Regions from separate parts of the Streptomyces sp. NBC_01190 genome, predicted to be linked through region 1. Evidence: riboswitches for the same ligand, from Rfam matches in the RefSeq annotation. Region 1 holds a riboswitch; each other region holds the start of a gene.
The links. Region 1 has a riboswitch for S-adenosylmethionine ahead of OG519_RS01575 (putative leader peptide). Riboswitches for the same ligand answer to the same signal wherever they lie in the genome.

Region 1 (4,270 bases):
GACCGCGGTGAAGAGCCGGATCCGGCGGGTGCGGGCGGCGATATGGCTGAGCACCACGGTGGGGGAGGAGGAGATGAACGGGCGCTCGTGCCGCTCGCCGACACCGAACCCGTCGAAGCCCAGCTCCTCGGCGAGCAGCGCGCTGTCGATCACCTGCCGGAAGCGTTCGTGGGTCGACGGCTGGGCGCCGGTGACCGGGTCGGGGGCGTGGACGATCAGGGTGATGTTGATGAACTTCACGACGCCGCCCTCTCCGTCGCCGCGGCGGCGTCGGGATGGCGCGGGCCGAGCGGGGCGGACGCGGTGGCGTAACGGTTCGCCGGACGGGGCAGCCCCAGCAGGCCGCGCAAGGTGTCGGCCTCGTAGGCGGTGCGGAACAGGCCGCGGCGCTGAAGCTCCGGCACCAGCTCACGGGTGATCCGCGCCAGGTCGTGCGGGATGGCCGCGGGCCGCAGCCGGAAGCCGCTGAGGCCGGCCGCCTGCCACTGCTCCAGCAGGTCCGCGAGCCCGCTCGGCGTCCCGGCGAAGACCACGGCGTCACTGGTGAACGCGGCCCCCGCGCGCTCGTCGAGCCGGCCGCGCCGGGCGGCGGCCGCCTCGTCGGTGTCGTCGAGCAGTACCACCAGGTCGGCGAAGAGGTGCACGGTCTCCCCGGCGCGCCCCGCCTCGTCCTGATAACCCCGGATCTCGGCGGCGATCGCCCCGGCGTCCCCGGCGTCGCGGGGGGTGACGAAACCGATGTCGGTGGAGCCGGCCACCAGGCGGTAGGGGATGCTCTGGTGCGCGAGCGCGGCGATCAGCGGCTGGCCCTGCGGCGGGCGCGGGGTGATCGACGGGCCCTTGACGCTGAACCACCGGCCCTCGAAGTCGATGTAGTGCAGCTTTTCCCGGTCGATGAAGCGGCCCGTCGCCACGTCCCGGATCTCGGCGCCGTCCTCCCAACTGTCCCAGAGCCGCCGCACCACCTCGACGTAGTCCGCGGCCTCGGCGAAGTTCTCGCCCATCAGCGCCTGGACCTCCGGTGTGGCGAGGTCGGCCAGGTGGAACGGCGGGAAGGTCCGCCGGCCGAAGAGCTCCGCCTCGTACGGACGGGCCGAGACCTGCACCCGGAGGCCGGCCCGGCCGCCGCTCACGTAGTCGAGGGTGGCGATCGCCTTGGAGAGGTGGAAGGGCTCGGTATGGGTGACCACGGCGCTCGGGATCAGGCCGATGTGGCTGGTCAGCGGCGCGATCCGGGCGGCGATCTGGACCGCGTCCAGTCGGCCGCGGACCTGGTCGGTGCGGTGGTCGGGCTCGGTGAAGTCCGAGGACTGGAGGCCGAGTGAGTCCTCGATCGTGACGAAGTCCAGCAGCCCGCGCTCGGCCTCGGCGACGAGGTCGGCCCAGTACGCCGCCGTGAACAGTTCATGGGGCCGGGCGTCGGCTTCGCGCCAGGCGGCGGGGTGCCAGCCGGCGCCGTCGAGGGCGACGGAGAGGTGGAGAGCGGGGTGTCGCTGGGACATGACGGGATCGCTTCCTGCTCGGGCGGAGGGCGGCGCCACCGGGGCCGCGGGCATGCCGGACGGGACCCGCGCCGGGCGGTGGTCCGGGGTGGTGTCGGCGGGGCGAGGGAACGGGGAGGAGGGAGATACGGGGCCGGGTGGCGGCACGCTTCCGGCGGGATTTCGGCGGGATCTCGGCTGGGTGTGCCCTCGCCGGCAGGTGCGAGGGGCCCGTGGAACACCGGTGCGCCGGGCGGTGCGGGCTCAGGACGCCGCTACGACCGGGTGACGCCCCGGGCCGGGTTCAGTACGCCGTACAGAGCGCGCTGGAGATGCGCTGAAGGTCGATGTGGCGACGCGAGTAGGTACTGACGGCTCGACGCACTTCAGTCCCTCCCTTTTCCATCGCGCGCTTGCGTACACCGGACTCGGCGCCGCCGGGTCATCACCTGGAGCACCCCGCCACGCCGGAGGGTTGCTGGTCAGCCAGCCAGGGCTTGGTGCTGACGCTCATAACCGACCCTCACCGTAACTCCGTTCCGGCGTCGAACACAATGACCGGTCGACCGGTTGCGGATCACGCGGGGGCCGCTCATGGTCGGGGTCGGCCGGGGAAGCTGGGGCCGGCAGGGGGCGGCGGGGGCGACGGGACGGGGCGGAACGCGCTGACCGGCCGTCGGCTTCTGAGGCATTGCCCAAAGCCGACCCCAGCCGTTACGGTGTGCCCCTGGTTATGGGGGCCGGCTTTTTCAGCGTCGGCCCGCTGACCCGCAACCCCCGTCCACGGCGCCGCTCGCGGCGGTGACCCGTCGGGACGGATCGGTCAGGCAAGCGCGTGCGGCCCACGGGCCGGGGATGGCGAGGTGATCCGCATGCAGGCACGACGCGCCGACAACGGCGGCACGACGCGTCCGTACGGGTTCGCCCAGCTCATGGTGGCGCGCCGCCACGTCGACCTGCTCCGGGTGAGCAGCGCACTGTGTCCGGGGACGTCCCCGGTCCGTTGACCGCGCTCGCGCCGTGACCCGGCGCTGAGACCCCGCACCTCCCGTCGCCCGGTCACGCCCTCACCCCGCACGCCACCACTCCGCCGATCCACGGCGCGGTGCCGCGCGCCCGCATGGGACGGAAAGCACACCACCATGAGCAGCCCCGACATCTCCGCGCGCGAACCCGCGGCGCCGGAACCGCCGCCCCCGACACCCGTCCAGGACCCGCCGCCGCCCGGCGGCCGCCCCAGCGACAGGCAACTGCTGGCCGCGAAGCTGGTCCCGCTGCGCCGCCCCGGCCAGTGGGTCTCCGCCCTTGTCCTGCTGGTGCTCTTCGCGATGCTGGTCAACACCCTGCTGACCAACAAACGGTTCCAATGGGGCACCGTCGGCCACTACTTCCTCGAAGGATCGATCCTGCACGGGCTGGAGCTGACGCTCTGGCTCACCGCCGCGGTGATGGCCACCGGCTATCTGCTCGGCATCGGCGTCGCCGCGATGCGCCTGTCGCGCAACCCGATCCTCACCTCGCTGAGCTTCGCCTTCGTCTGGCTGATCCGATCCGTACCACCGCTGGTGCAACTCCTCTTCTGGTACGAAATCGCCTCGCTCTATCCGCGGTTGTCGTTCGGCATCCCGTTCGGCGGCGCCTTCGCCACGGTGAAGACGGCGCATCTGTTCAGCGGCATCCTCGCCGCGTACGTGGGGCTCAGCCTGGACGTCGCGGCCTTCGCCTCGGAGATCGTCCGGGGCGGCATCCTCTCGGTCGACCCCGGCCAGACCGAGGCCGCCCAGGCGCTCGGCCTGGGGAACGCGCGGATCTTCCGCCGCGTCGTGCTGCCGCAGGCGATGCCCGCCATCGTGCCGGCCTCCGGCAACCTGCTCATCGGCATGCTCAAGGCGACGTCCATCGTCAGCGTCATCGCGGTGCAGGACCTGCTCTACTCCTCGCAACTGATCTACAACCAGAACTACCTGATCATCCCGCTGCTGCTGGTGGCGACGCTCTGGTACATCATCCTCACCACGCTGCTGTCCATCGGACAGTTCTTCGTCGAGCGCTACTACGCCCGGGGCAGCAACCGGCCGGGCCGGCGGAGCTTCCGGGAGCTCTTCCGGGGCAATGTGCCGCTGCTCGGCCGGACCGGCGACGAACTGGCGGGCCTCTCATGACGACCGGGACCACCGCGTCCCTGGTACGGGTCAGGGGACTGCGCAAGAGCTTCGGCGCCCATCAGGTGCTCGACGGAGTCGACCTGGATGTGCGCCGGGGCGAGGTCACCGTGCTGCTCGGCCCCTCGGGGTCCGGCAAGTCCACCCTGCTGCGGAGCATCAACCACCTGGAGCGCCCGGACGCCGGATTCGTCGAGGTGGGCGGCGAGATCATCGGCTACCGCTACCGGGAAGGCCGGCTGCACGAGCTGGGGTCGCGGGCCATCACCCGGCAGCGCGCCCGGGTCGGCATGGTCTTCCAGCAGTTCAACCTCTTCCCGCACCTCACGGTGGTGGAGAACATCGTCGAGGCCCCGATCGCCGTGCACGGCGTACCGAGGAAGCAGGCCGCGGCCAGAGCCCGTGAACTGCTGGAGCGGGTCGGCCTGGCCGGGCGGGAGAGCGCGTACCCCAGGCAACTCTCCGGCGGCCAGCAGCAGCGTGTCGCCATCGCCCGGGCGCTGGCGATGGAGCCGGAGCTGCTGCTCTTCGACGAACCCACCAGCGCGCTCGACCCGGAGCTGGTCGGCGAAGTCCTCGCCGTCATCAAGGATCTCGCCGACAGCGGGATGACCATGATCGTCGTCA
Region 2 (4,270 bases), 1.5 Mb from region 1:
ATCAAGCGGCTGCCGCACGGTGAGTTCATCGAGGTGCACGAACCGCTCTCGCAGCAGCAGCTCTACGTGCTCACCGCGCACGCCCAGCCGAAGCCGATCGACCCCGGACCCGAGGTCGACGAGAACGGTGTCGAGCGGAAGATCAGTCCGGTCGCGCGGGTGCAGGCGAAGCTGTCGCGGGGCTTCTACGGGGAGCACAGCCAGATTCCGAAGCCGACGGCGGAGGAGTACGAGGAGATTACGAGCGGGCACGGTCACTAAGCCGCTCGCGCTGGCGTCACCAGAAAACCGGGCCGGGCCCGGGCACCCCATAAAGGGTGCCCGGGCCCGGCCCGGGGCGTTTGCCCGCTGTCGGTCGGTGGTCCGCCGCGGGTCGTTGGGGGCTGGGCGCGCGGTTCCTCGCGCCCCTACGGGGCGCCCCCTTGCGGGGGCTGGCTGGATAGGGTGGGCGGGCTGAGAGTGTGGCCCCCCTTTTTAGGTTCCAGGTTTTTCAGGAGCGTGACCCATGAGCGTTGTGAACCCCGCCGGAGGCGACCCCACGGCTCCGCGCTCGTGGCCCGACGTCCTGAGCACGCTGCTGGCCCGGCAGGATCTGAGCGGCGACGACACCGCCTGGGCGATGGACCGGATCATGCGCGGCGAGGCCACCGACGTGCAGATCGCCGGATTCGCGGTCGCGCTGCGGGCCAAGGGGGAGACCGTGGACGAGGTCTCCGGCATGGTCCGGGCGATGTACGAGCACGCCAACACCATCGAGGTGCCCGGGCCGACCGTGGACATCGTCGGCACCGGCGGCGACCGCTCCAAGACGGTCAACATCTCCACCATGTCCGCCATAGTGGTGGCCGGCACCGGCGCCAGAGTCGTCAAGCACGGCAACCGGGCGGCGTCCTCCGCCAGCGGTGCCTCCGATGTGCTGGAGAAGCTCGGCGTCAATCTGGACCTCACCCCCGAGCGGGTGGCCGAGGTCGCCGCCGAGGCCGGGATCACCTTCTGCTTCGCGGTGCGCTTTCACCCGGCGTTGCGCCATGTGGCCATCGCCCGGGGCGAGTTGGGGGTGGCCACCACCTTCAACTTCCTCGGCCCGCTGACCAACCCGGCGCGGGTACGGGCCCAGGCCACCGGTGTCGCCGATCTGCGGATGGCGCCGATCCTCGCCGGCGTCCTCGCCGAACGCGGCTCGTCCGCCCTGGTCTTCCGGGGCGACGACGGGCTGGACGAGCTGACCACCACGGCCACCTCCCAGGTCTGGGTGGTCAGGGAGGGCAAGGTCGAGCAGCGTGCCTTCGACCCCCGTGACGTCGGCATTCCGCTGGTGCCGCTGGAGGCGCTGCGCGGCGCCGACCCGGCGCACAACGCCGATGTGGCCCGCCGGCTGCTGGCCGGCGAGACCGGTCCGGTCCGGGACGCGGTGCTGCTCAACTCGGCGGCCGCGCTGGTCGCACTCAACCCCGGCAGCGGCACTCTGGAGTCCCAGCTCGCGGCCGGCCTCGAACAGGCCGCCACCTCCGTCGACTCGGGGGCGGCCGCCGCCGTACTCGACCGCTGGGCGGCGGCGACCCACGCCTAGCCGTACTTTTTCCCCCGGCTGTTCGGCCGGCTGTTCCGCCGGCCCGGCGGTCGGCGTCTGAGCCGATCGCCGGGCCGGGGGACCCGGCACCCCGTGCGAGGCGCTGTCCGTGTGGTGGACGGCGCCTTGCGCGCGCACGGGCATATGGCAGAATCCCTGGCAGGTCACGAGTGACAGCGCAAAGGCCCCGGCTCGCTGTCCGGCAACCCTCCGTCCGAGGTGGGGTGCCCCGGGTGAAGACCAGGCTGTGAGCAAGCAAGGCTCATAGCAAGCCGGACTTGGGGAGTTCTGTCATGACTGTGTTCAGCCCTGCCACCGATACCGCCCGCGAAAGCCGCGACGCCCGCGATAGCTGTCCGCCGCTGCCGGTGCTGGGACACGATGTGCGGGTCCCGCTGGTCACCGGCGGCGAAGTCGGCTACGCGGCACTCGACTACGCGGCGAGTGCCCCCGCCCTCCAGCGGGTCTGGGACGACGTGGCCGCGTACGCGCCGTACTACGGCAGTGTGCACCGGGGGGCCGGCTATCTCTCCCAGCTCTCCACCGATCTCTTCGAGCAGAGCCGGGCCACCGTCGCCGCGTTCCTCGGCTGCCGGCCCGACGACGAGGTGATCTTCACCCGGTCCACCACCGACAGCCTCAACCTGCTGGCCGCCGTGCTGCCGGCCGGCACCCAGGTCTTCGTCTTCGACAGTGAGCACCACGCCTCGCTGCTGCCCTGGCAGCGCGCCGAGGGCGCCCAGGTCACCTGGCTGACCGCCCCGCGCACCCCGGAGCAGGCCGTCGCCGCCCTCGACGTGGCCCTGCACGGCGCCCCCAAGGGGCCCAAGCTGGTCTGCGTCACCGGCGCTTCGAATGTCACCGGCGAGGTGTGGCCGGTACGGAAGCTGGCCGCCGCCGCCCACCGGCACGGCGCCCGGATCGTGCTCGACGCGGCCCAACTCGCCCCGCACCAGCCGGTGGACATCGCCGCGCTCGACGTCGACTGGGTGGCCTTCTCCGGCCACAAGCTCTACGCGCCCTTCGGCTCCGGCGTGCTGGCCGGCCGGCCCGACTGGCTGCGGGACGCCGAGCCGTATCTGGCCGGCGGCGGGGCAAGCCGCACGGTCGCCCGCCGCACCGACGGCGGCCTCGACGTCGAGTGGCACACCTCGGTCGCCGCCCGCCACGAGGCCGGCTCGCCCAATGTCATCGGTGCCTACGCCATCGCCTCGGCCTGTCGCGCGCTCACCGAGGCCGGTTTCGACCGGCTCATCGCCCGGGAGCGGCAGTTGCTGGCCCGGCTGCGGGCGGGACTGGCCGATATCCCCCAGGTGCGGGTGCTCTCCCTGTTCGGGGCTGACTCGGCCCGGGTCGGTGTGCTCTCCTTCGTCGTCGACGGCTGGAACAGCTCGCACTTCGCCGCGGCGCTCTCCGCCGAGTACGGCATCGGGGTCCGCGACGGCCTCTTCTGCGCCCACCCCCTGGTCCGTACGCTGCTCGGCGGCGAGCCGGACGAGCCCGGTGCCTGCGGAGCCCCCGACGCCGCGCCGGGCGAACGCTCCCTCAACGCGATCCGGGTGAGCTTCGGCGCGGGCACCCCCGACGAGCACATCACCCGCTTCGTCTCGGCGGTGACCACCCTGGTCAGGGACGGCGCCCAGTGGAACTACCGCACCGAGAACGGCCGCTGCGTCCCGTCCCGCGACTGACGACTCGGGACCGGCGGCTCAGCGCCCTCGGGGCCGCCGGTCAGGAGTCCAGGCCGATGGCGAAAGCCGCCTCCAGATCGTGCTGCGAGTAGGTGCGGAACGCCACATGCGTGTCCGTCGCCCGCACGCCCGGGATCTTGCTGATCCGGCCGGGGATGATGTCCGCGAGATCGTCGTGCTGGGCCACCCGGACGAGAGCGACGAGATCGTAGCCCCCGGTCACCGAGTAGACCTCGCTGACGCTGTCGAGCGCCGCGATCGACTCGGCGATCTCCGGAATCCGGTCGACAGACGTCTTGATGAGCACGATCGCGGTGATCACGGCTGGATATCTCCTTGGGTGGGCCCGATGACGAGGCTCACCTTACGCCGTGGCCGATAGCAGACCCATGCGCAGAAGAAGCCGAAGGCGAAGCCCACCACGTGGGCGAGATAGGCGACGCCGGGACCGCCGTGCGCGGTCCTGGCCGCCAGCCACTGGAGCACGAACCAGAAGCAGAGCACCGTCCACGCCGGGAAGCGCAGCGGGACGAAGAGGAGAAAGGGGAAGACACTGGTGACCCGGGCGGTCGGACAGAGGTAGAGGTAGGCGCCGAGCGCGCCGGAGATCGCCCCCGACGCGCCCACCAGGCTCCGGGTGTCGTTCGGGTGGCCGAGCGCGAAGCCGTAGGTGGCGAGGTAGCCGGCGGCCGCGTAGAAGAGGGCGAAGCGCGGCCGGCCCATCCGGTTCTCGACGTTGTCGCCGAAGACCCACAGGAAGAGCATGTTGCCGATCAGGTGCACCCAGCCCGCGTGCACGAAGAGCGCGGTGAGGACGGAGAGGAACGGCACCTTCGGATACGGGCCGGGGACCGGGCAGCCGGCCGGCAGATCGAGCCGGGCCGGAGGCAGCTTTCCGTGGAGGAGTTCGGCCGGAATGACTCCCCAGCGATCGAACCAGACCGCCTGCGCACACAGGCGCCCGGCGCCCGGCGCCACGCCGAAGCCGGCCGCCGGGCCCAGCACGAAC
Region 3 (4,270 bases), 2.8 Mb from region 1:
AAGGCCGTGTGGAGACTTGACGCGGGAAACTGTACAACCTTTCAACTATCTCCCCGCACCGACAGCCGCCGGCCGGAATCCCGGTAGGGTCCCGACAACACCCCGCCGCACAGCGGCGGCCCGGTAACAAAAACAGCGCCCCGATCACCGCAATGGGTGACCGGGGCACCGAAAGCCGAACAGCCTCGGAGCTTCCTCCAAAGCCGCGCCCGGCGGGTTCAGCCGCCGGCGACGGCGGGAATGATCGAGACACTGGCGCCGTCCGGCACCGCGGTCTCCAGGCCTTCGGAAAAACGCACATCGTCGTCGTTCACATAAACGTTCACGAAGCGGCGCAGCTTTCCGCTGTCGTCGAGCACCCGCGCCGAAATACCGGTGTGCAGCGCTTCGAGCGATCCGATCACCTCGGCCAGCGTCGAGCCCTCGGCCGACACCTCCGCCTTGCCGCCGGTGTAGGTACGCAGGATGGTCGGGATTCGAACAGAAGCAGTCATGCGAGGCCAGCCTCTCGGAACGCGGCGACGGTGGGACGGATGATCGCGGTGGGACCGGTGGTCGGCGCCACCGCGTCCAGGGTCTTCAGCCCGTCGCCGGTGTTCAGCACGACGGTCTCGGCGGCCGGGTCGAGCTGCCCGGTCTCGATCAGCTTGCGCAGCACACCGACGGTCACCCCGCCCGCGGTCTCGCCGAAGATGCCCTCGGTCCTGGCCAGCAGCTTGATCGCGGCGACGATCTGCTCGTCGTTCACGTCCTCCACCGCGCCGCCGGTGCGCCGGGTGACGTCCAGGACGTACGGGCCGTCGGCCGGGTTGCCGATCGCCAGCGACTTGGCGATGGTGTCCGGCTTCACCGGCCGGACCACGTCCTTTCCGGCCTTGAAGGCCGCCGAGACCGGGGAGCAGCCCTCGGCCTGGGCCCCGTAGATCCTGTAGGGCTTCTCCTCGACCAGGCCGAGCTTGATCAGCTCCTGGAGGCCCTTGTCGATCTTGGTGAGCTGGGAGCCGGAGGCGATCGGGATGACCAGGTTGTCCGGCAGCCGCCAGCCGAGCTGCTCGGCGATCTCGTAGGCCAGCGTCTTGGAGCCCTCGCCGTAGTACGGGCGCAGATTGACGTTGACGAAGCCCCAGCCCTCGCCGATCGGGTCGCCGATCAGCTCGGAACAGAACCGGTTCACATCGTCGTACGAGCCCTCGATGCCGACCAGCTCGCCGCCGTAGACCGCGGCCATGACGACCTTGCCGGCCTCCAGGTCGTGCGGGATGAACACGCACGAGCGCAGGCCCGCGCGGGCCGCGGCGGCGCCCACCGCGCCGGCCAGGTTGCCGGTGGAGGAGCAGGACAGGGTGGTCAGCCCGAAGGTGCGGGCGGCTTCGAGGGCGATGGCGACGACCCGGTCCTTGAAGGAGTGCGTCGGGTTGCCGGAGTCGTCCTTGACGTACAGACCGCCGGTGATGCCCAGCTCGCGGGCGAGGTTGTCGGCCTTGACGAGCTTGGTCCAGCCGGGGGCGAGGTTGGGGTGCTCCGCGACATCGGCGGCCACCGGGAGCAGCGGGGCGTACCGCCAGATGCTGGTGGGGCCGGCCTCGATCCGGCGGCGCAGGGCTTCCGGGTCGCCGAGCGGGAGGTCGTAGGCGACTTCGAGCGGCCCGAAACACTCCTCGCAGGCGAAGATGGGGCTCAGCGGGAAGCGGGTGCCGCATTCCCGGCAGCTCAGTGCGGCGGCCGGTCCGAACGGGGCGCCGAGCGGGGTCCGGGGGGCGGCGGTGCTTGCGACAGTCTGCGCAGCCATGATGGCGAGGCCCTTTCTCCTCATCTTCCTCGTGACGTACATCGCCACAAGACGGAATTGGCACCTTCCCCACCGTGTGACCTCGCGGTCGGCGGGAGGGTTGCCGGGGCTTCAACGGGCCGTTCCCTCTGCCCCTCTGGATGAGCGGTATGGCACTGGATGCGATGATCCAAGGCGTTTGTGCCAGGCTCTCGGCATGACGGGAGCCCGGGTCGTGTTCAAGACTGTAACGGAGAAGCAGTGGATCCGAGCAGGCCGTCCGTAAGGCGAGACTCCTGAAACTCGTCCGATGGATCACACCGCCCGTATCCAGGGCCCACCACGGCAGGGAGAAGCGCGCGTGCTCAACGAGGTGGAGCGCTGGCTGACAGGCCGATCGTGGTCGGCGGACGACCGTCCGCTGGACCTGCTGCTCGCCGCCAAACACGCGGCGGGCGAGCGGGGCACGATCAGTGTCGTACTGCCCGCGCTGAACGAAGAGGCCACGGTCGGTGAGATCGTCACGACGATCCGCCGCGAGCTGATGTCGGCGGCGACGCCCCTGGTGGACGAACTGGTGGTGGTCGATTCCGGTTCGCGGGACCGGACGATGCGGGTCGCCGCCGAGGCGGGGGCCCGGGTGGTGCCGCGGGACGCGATACTGCCCAGGCTGCCCACCCTGCCCGGCAAGGGCGAGGTGCTGTGGCGGTCACTGATGGTCACCAGCGGTGACATCGTCTGCTTCGTCGACTCCGACCTGCGCGAGTTCGACTCCCGGTTCGTCTCCGGGATCGTCGGCCCGCTGCTCACGGACCCGGCGCTGATGCTGGTCAAGGCGATGTACGACCGCCCGCTGGAAACCGGCGACTCGGTGGTGCCGGCCGGCGGCGGCCGGGTCACCGAACTCGTCGCCCGCCCGCTGATCAACCTGCACTGGCCGCGGCTGGCCGGCTTCGTGCAGCCGCTCGGCGGGGAGTACGCGGTCCGGCGGTCACTTCTTGAACAGCTCCCGTTCCCGGTCGGCTACGGGGTGGAGCTGGGCATGCTGATCGACTCGCTGGGCCTGGTCGACCTGGACGCGCTGGCCCAGGTGGACGTGGGCGTACGGCACCACCGCCACCAGGACGGGCAGGCGCTGGGCCGGATGGCGGCGGCGATCTACCGGACCGCCCACGTCCGGCTCTCCCGGGGCCCGCTGGTCCGGCCGCGGCTGACCCAGTTCGACCGGGTGGACGAGGGGTTCATCCCGCGGACCCATCCGGTGGACACCGAGGAGCGGCCGCCGATGCTGGAGATCGGGGAGTACCTGGCCCGGCGGGCGGCCTGAGCGGGCTGCCTGACCGGCGGCCTGAACCGGGCTGCCTGAGCGGGGCGGCCCGACCGGGCTGCCCGGGGCCCCCGGCGGCCCGGGGACGGGCCACTGGCACAGCGTGTCACCACCGGTGGCACCCAGTGGCACACCGGTGGCCCGCGCAGCCGCCGCCCTCGGCGGGCTCCCGTACGTCGTGGCTGGTCGCACCGCTCGCCGCGGTCCCGCCGCGGCCGCCGGGGACGTTTGAGACGGGCCCTGTCTGGCTAGGCTCGCGGCATGGTCGGAACCCAGCACGCTGCCCGGATTCTGGTCGCCTCCAATCGCGGCCCCGTCTCGTACGCCCTCGGCGACGACGGCGAGCTGACCAGCCGCCGCGGCGGGGGCGGCCTGGTGTCGGGGCTGAGCGCGATCGGCCCGGACGCCGAGGCGGTGTGGGTGTGCGCGGCGCTCTCCGACGGCGACAGGGAGGCCGTACGGCGGGGTGTCGGCGAGGACGGCGTCCGGATGATCGCGGTCGAGCGGCCGGTCTTCGAGGCGGCGTACAACGGGATCGCCAACTCGGTGCTGTGGTTCGTGCACCACCTGCTCTACCAGACGCCGCTCGAGCCGGTCTTCGACGAGGACTTCCGCGGCCAGTGGGCGTCCTACCAGGCGTACAACGCGGCCTTCGCGGACGCGCTCGCCCAGGAGGCGGACCGGGGCGCGGCGGTCGTGGTGCAGGACTACCACCTGTCGCTGGTGCCGGCGATGCTCCGGGAGCGCCGCCCCGACCTGCGGATCGGCCACTTCACCCACACCCCGTGGGCGCCGCCGGACTACTTCCGGCTGCTGCCGGACGACGTGGCCGAGGAGGTGCTCGGCGGCATCCTCGGCGCCGACCGGGCCGGCTTCCTCACCCGCAGGTGGGCGGACGCCTTCGCGGCGTGCTGCCAGACGCTGCTGGGCGCCACCGTCACCACCACGCCCGCCGGGCCCGAGGTCACCTGGCGCGGCCGCACCACCCGGCTCGGGGTGCACGGGCTCGGGGCCGACGGCGACTTCCTGCGGGAGCGGGCGCACCGGCCGGACGTGGCCGAGCGGATCACCGCGCTGCGGGCGGAGACCGGGGCGGGCCGCAAGCTGATCGTCCGGGTGGACCGGACCGAGCTCTCCAAGAACATCGTCCGCGGCCTGCTCGCCTACCGGCAGCT

Region 2: it holds a riboswitch for S-adenosylmethionine, as region 1 does, so the genes downstream of both, OG519_RS08125 (aminotransferase class V-fold PLP-dependent enzyme) here and OG519_RS01575 (putative leader peptide) in region 1, are expected to answer to the same signal.
Region 3: it holds a riboswitch for S-adenosylmethionine, as region 1 does, so the genes downstream of both, thrC (threonine synthase) here and OG519_RS01575 (putative leader peptide) in region 1, are expected to answer to the same signal.

The regions. Positions count from the first base shown of each region.
Region 1 covers NZ_CP108580.1:357,544-361,813, reverse strand. The annotation lists gene OG519_RS01585 (LLM class flavin-dependent oxidoreductase) at 1-240, opposite strand, end outside; gene OG519_RS01580 (LLM class flavin-dependent oxidoreductase) at 237-1,502, opposite strand; gene OG519_RS01575 (putative leader peptide) at 1,786-1,887, opposite strand; SAM riboswitch class IV at 1,886-1,999, opposite strand; gene OG519_RS01570 (putative leader peptide) at 2,354-2,488, shown strand; gene OG519_RS01565 (amino acid ABC transporter permease) at 2,624-3,643, shown strand; gene OG519_RS01560 (amino acid ABC transporter ATP-binding protein) at 3,640-4,270, shown strand, end outside.
Region 2 covers NZ_CP108580.1:1,906,777-1,911,046, reverse strand. The annotation lists gene OG519_RS08135 (cytochrome bc complex cytochrome b subunit) at 1-261, shown strand, start outside; gene trpD (anthranilate phosphoribosyltransferase) at 506-1,570, shown strand; SAM riboswitch class IV at 1,733-1,850, shown strand; gene OG519_RS08125 (aminotransferase class V-fold PLP-dependent enzyme) at 1,864-3,261, shown strand; gene OG519_RS08120 (Lrp/AsnC family transcriptional regulator) at 3,302-3,583, opposite strand; gene OG519_RS08115 (rhomboid family intramembrane serine protease) at 3,580-4,270, opposite strand, start outside.
Region 3 covers NZ_CP108580.1:3,199,907-3,204,176, forward strand. The annotation lists gene OG519_RS13285 (MoaD/ThiS family protein) at 219-494, opposite strand; gene thrC (threonine synthase) at 491-1,789, opposite strand; SAM riboswitch class I at 1,807-1,936, opposite strand; gene OG519_RS13295 (glucosyl-3-phosphoglycerate synthase) at 2,130-3,095, shown strand; gene OG519_RS13300 (trehalose-6-phosphate synthase) at 3,357-4,270, shown strand, end outside.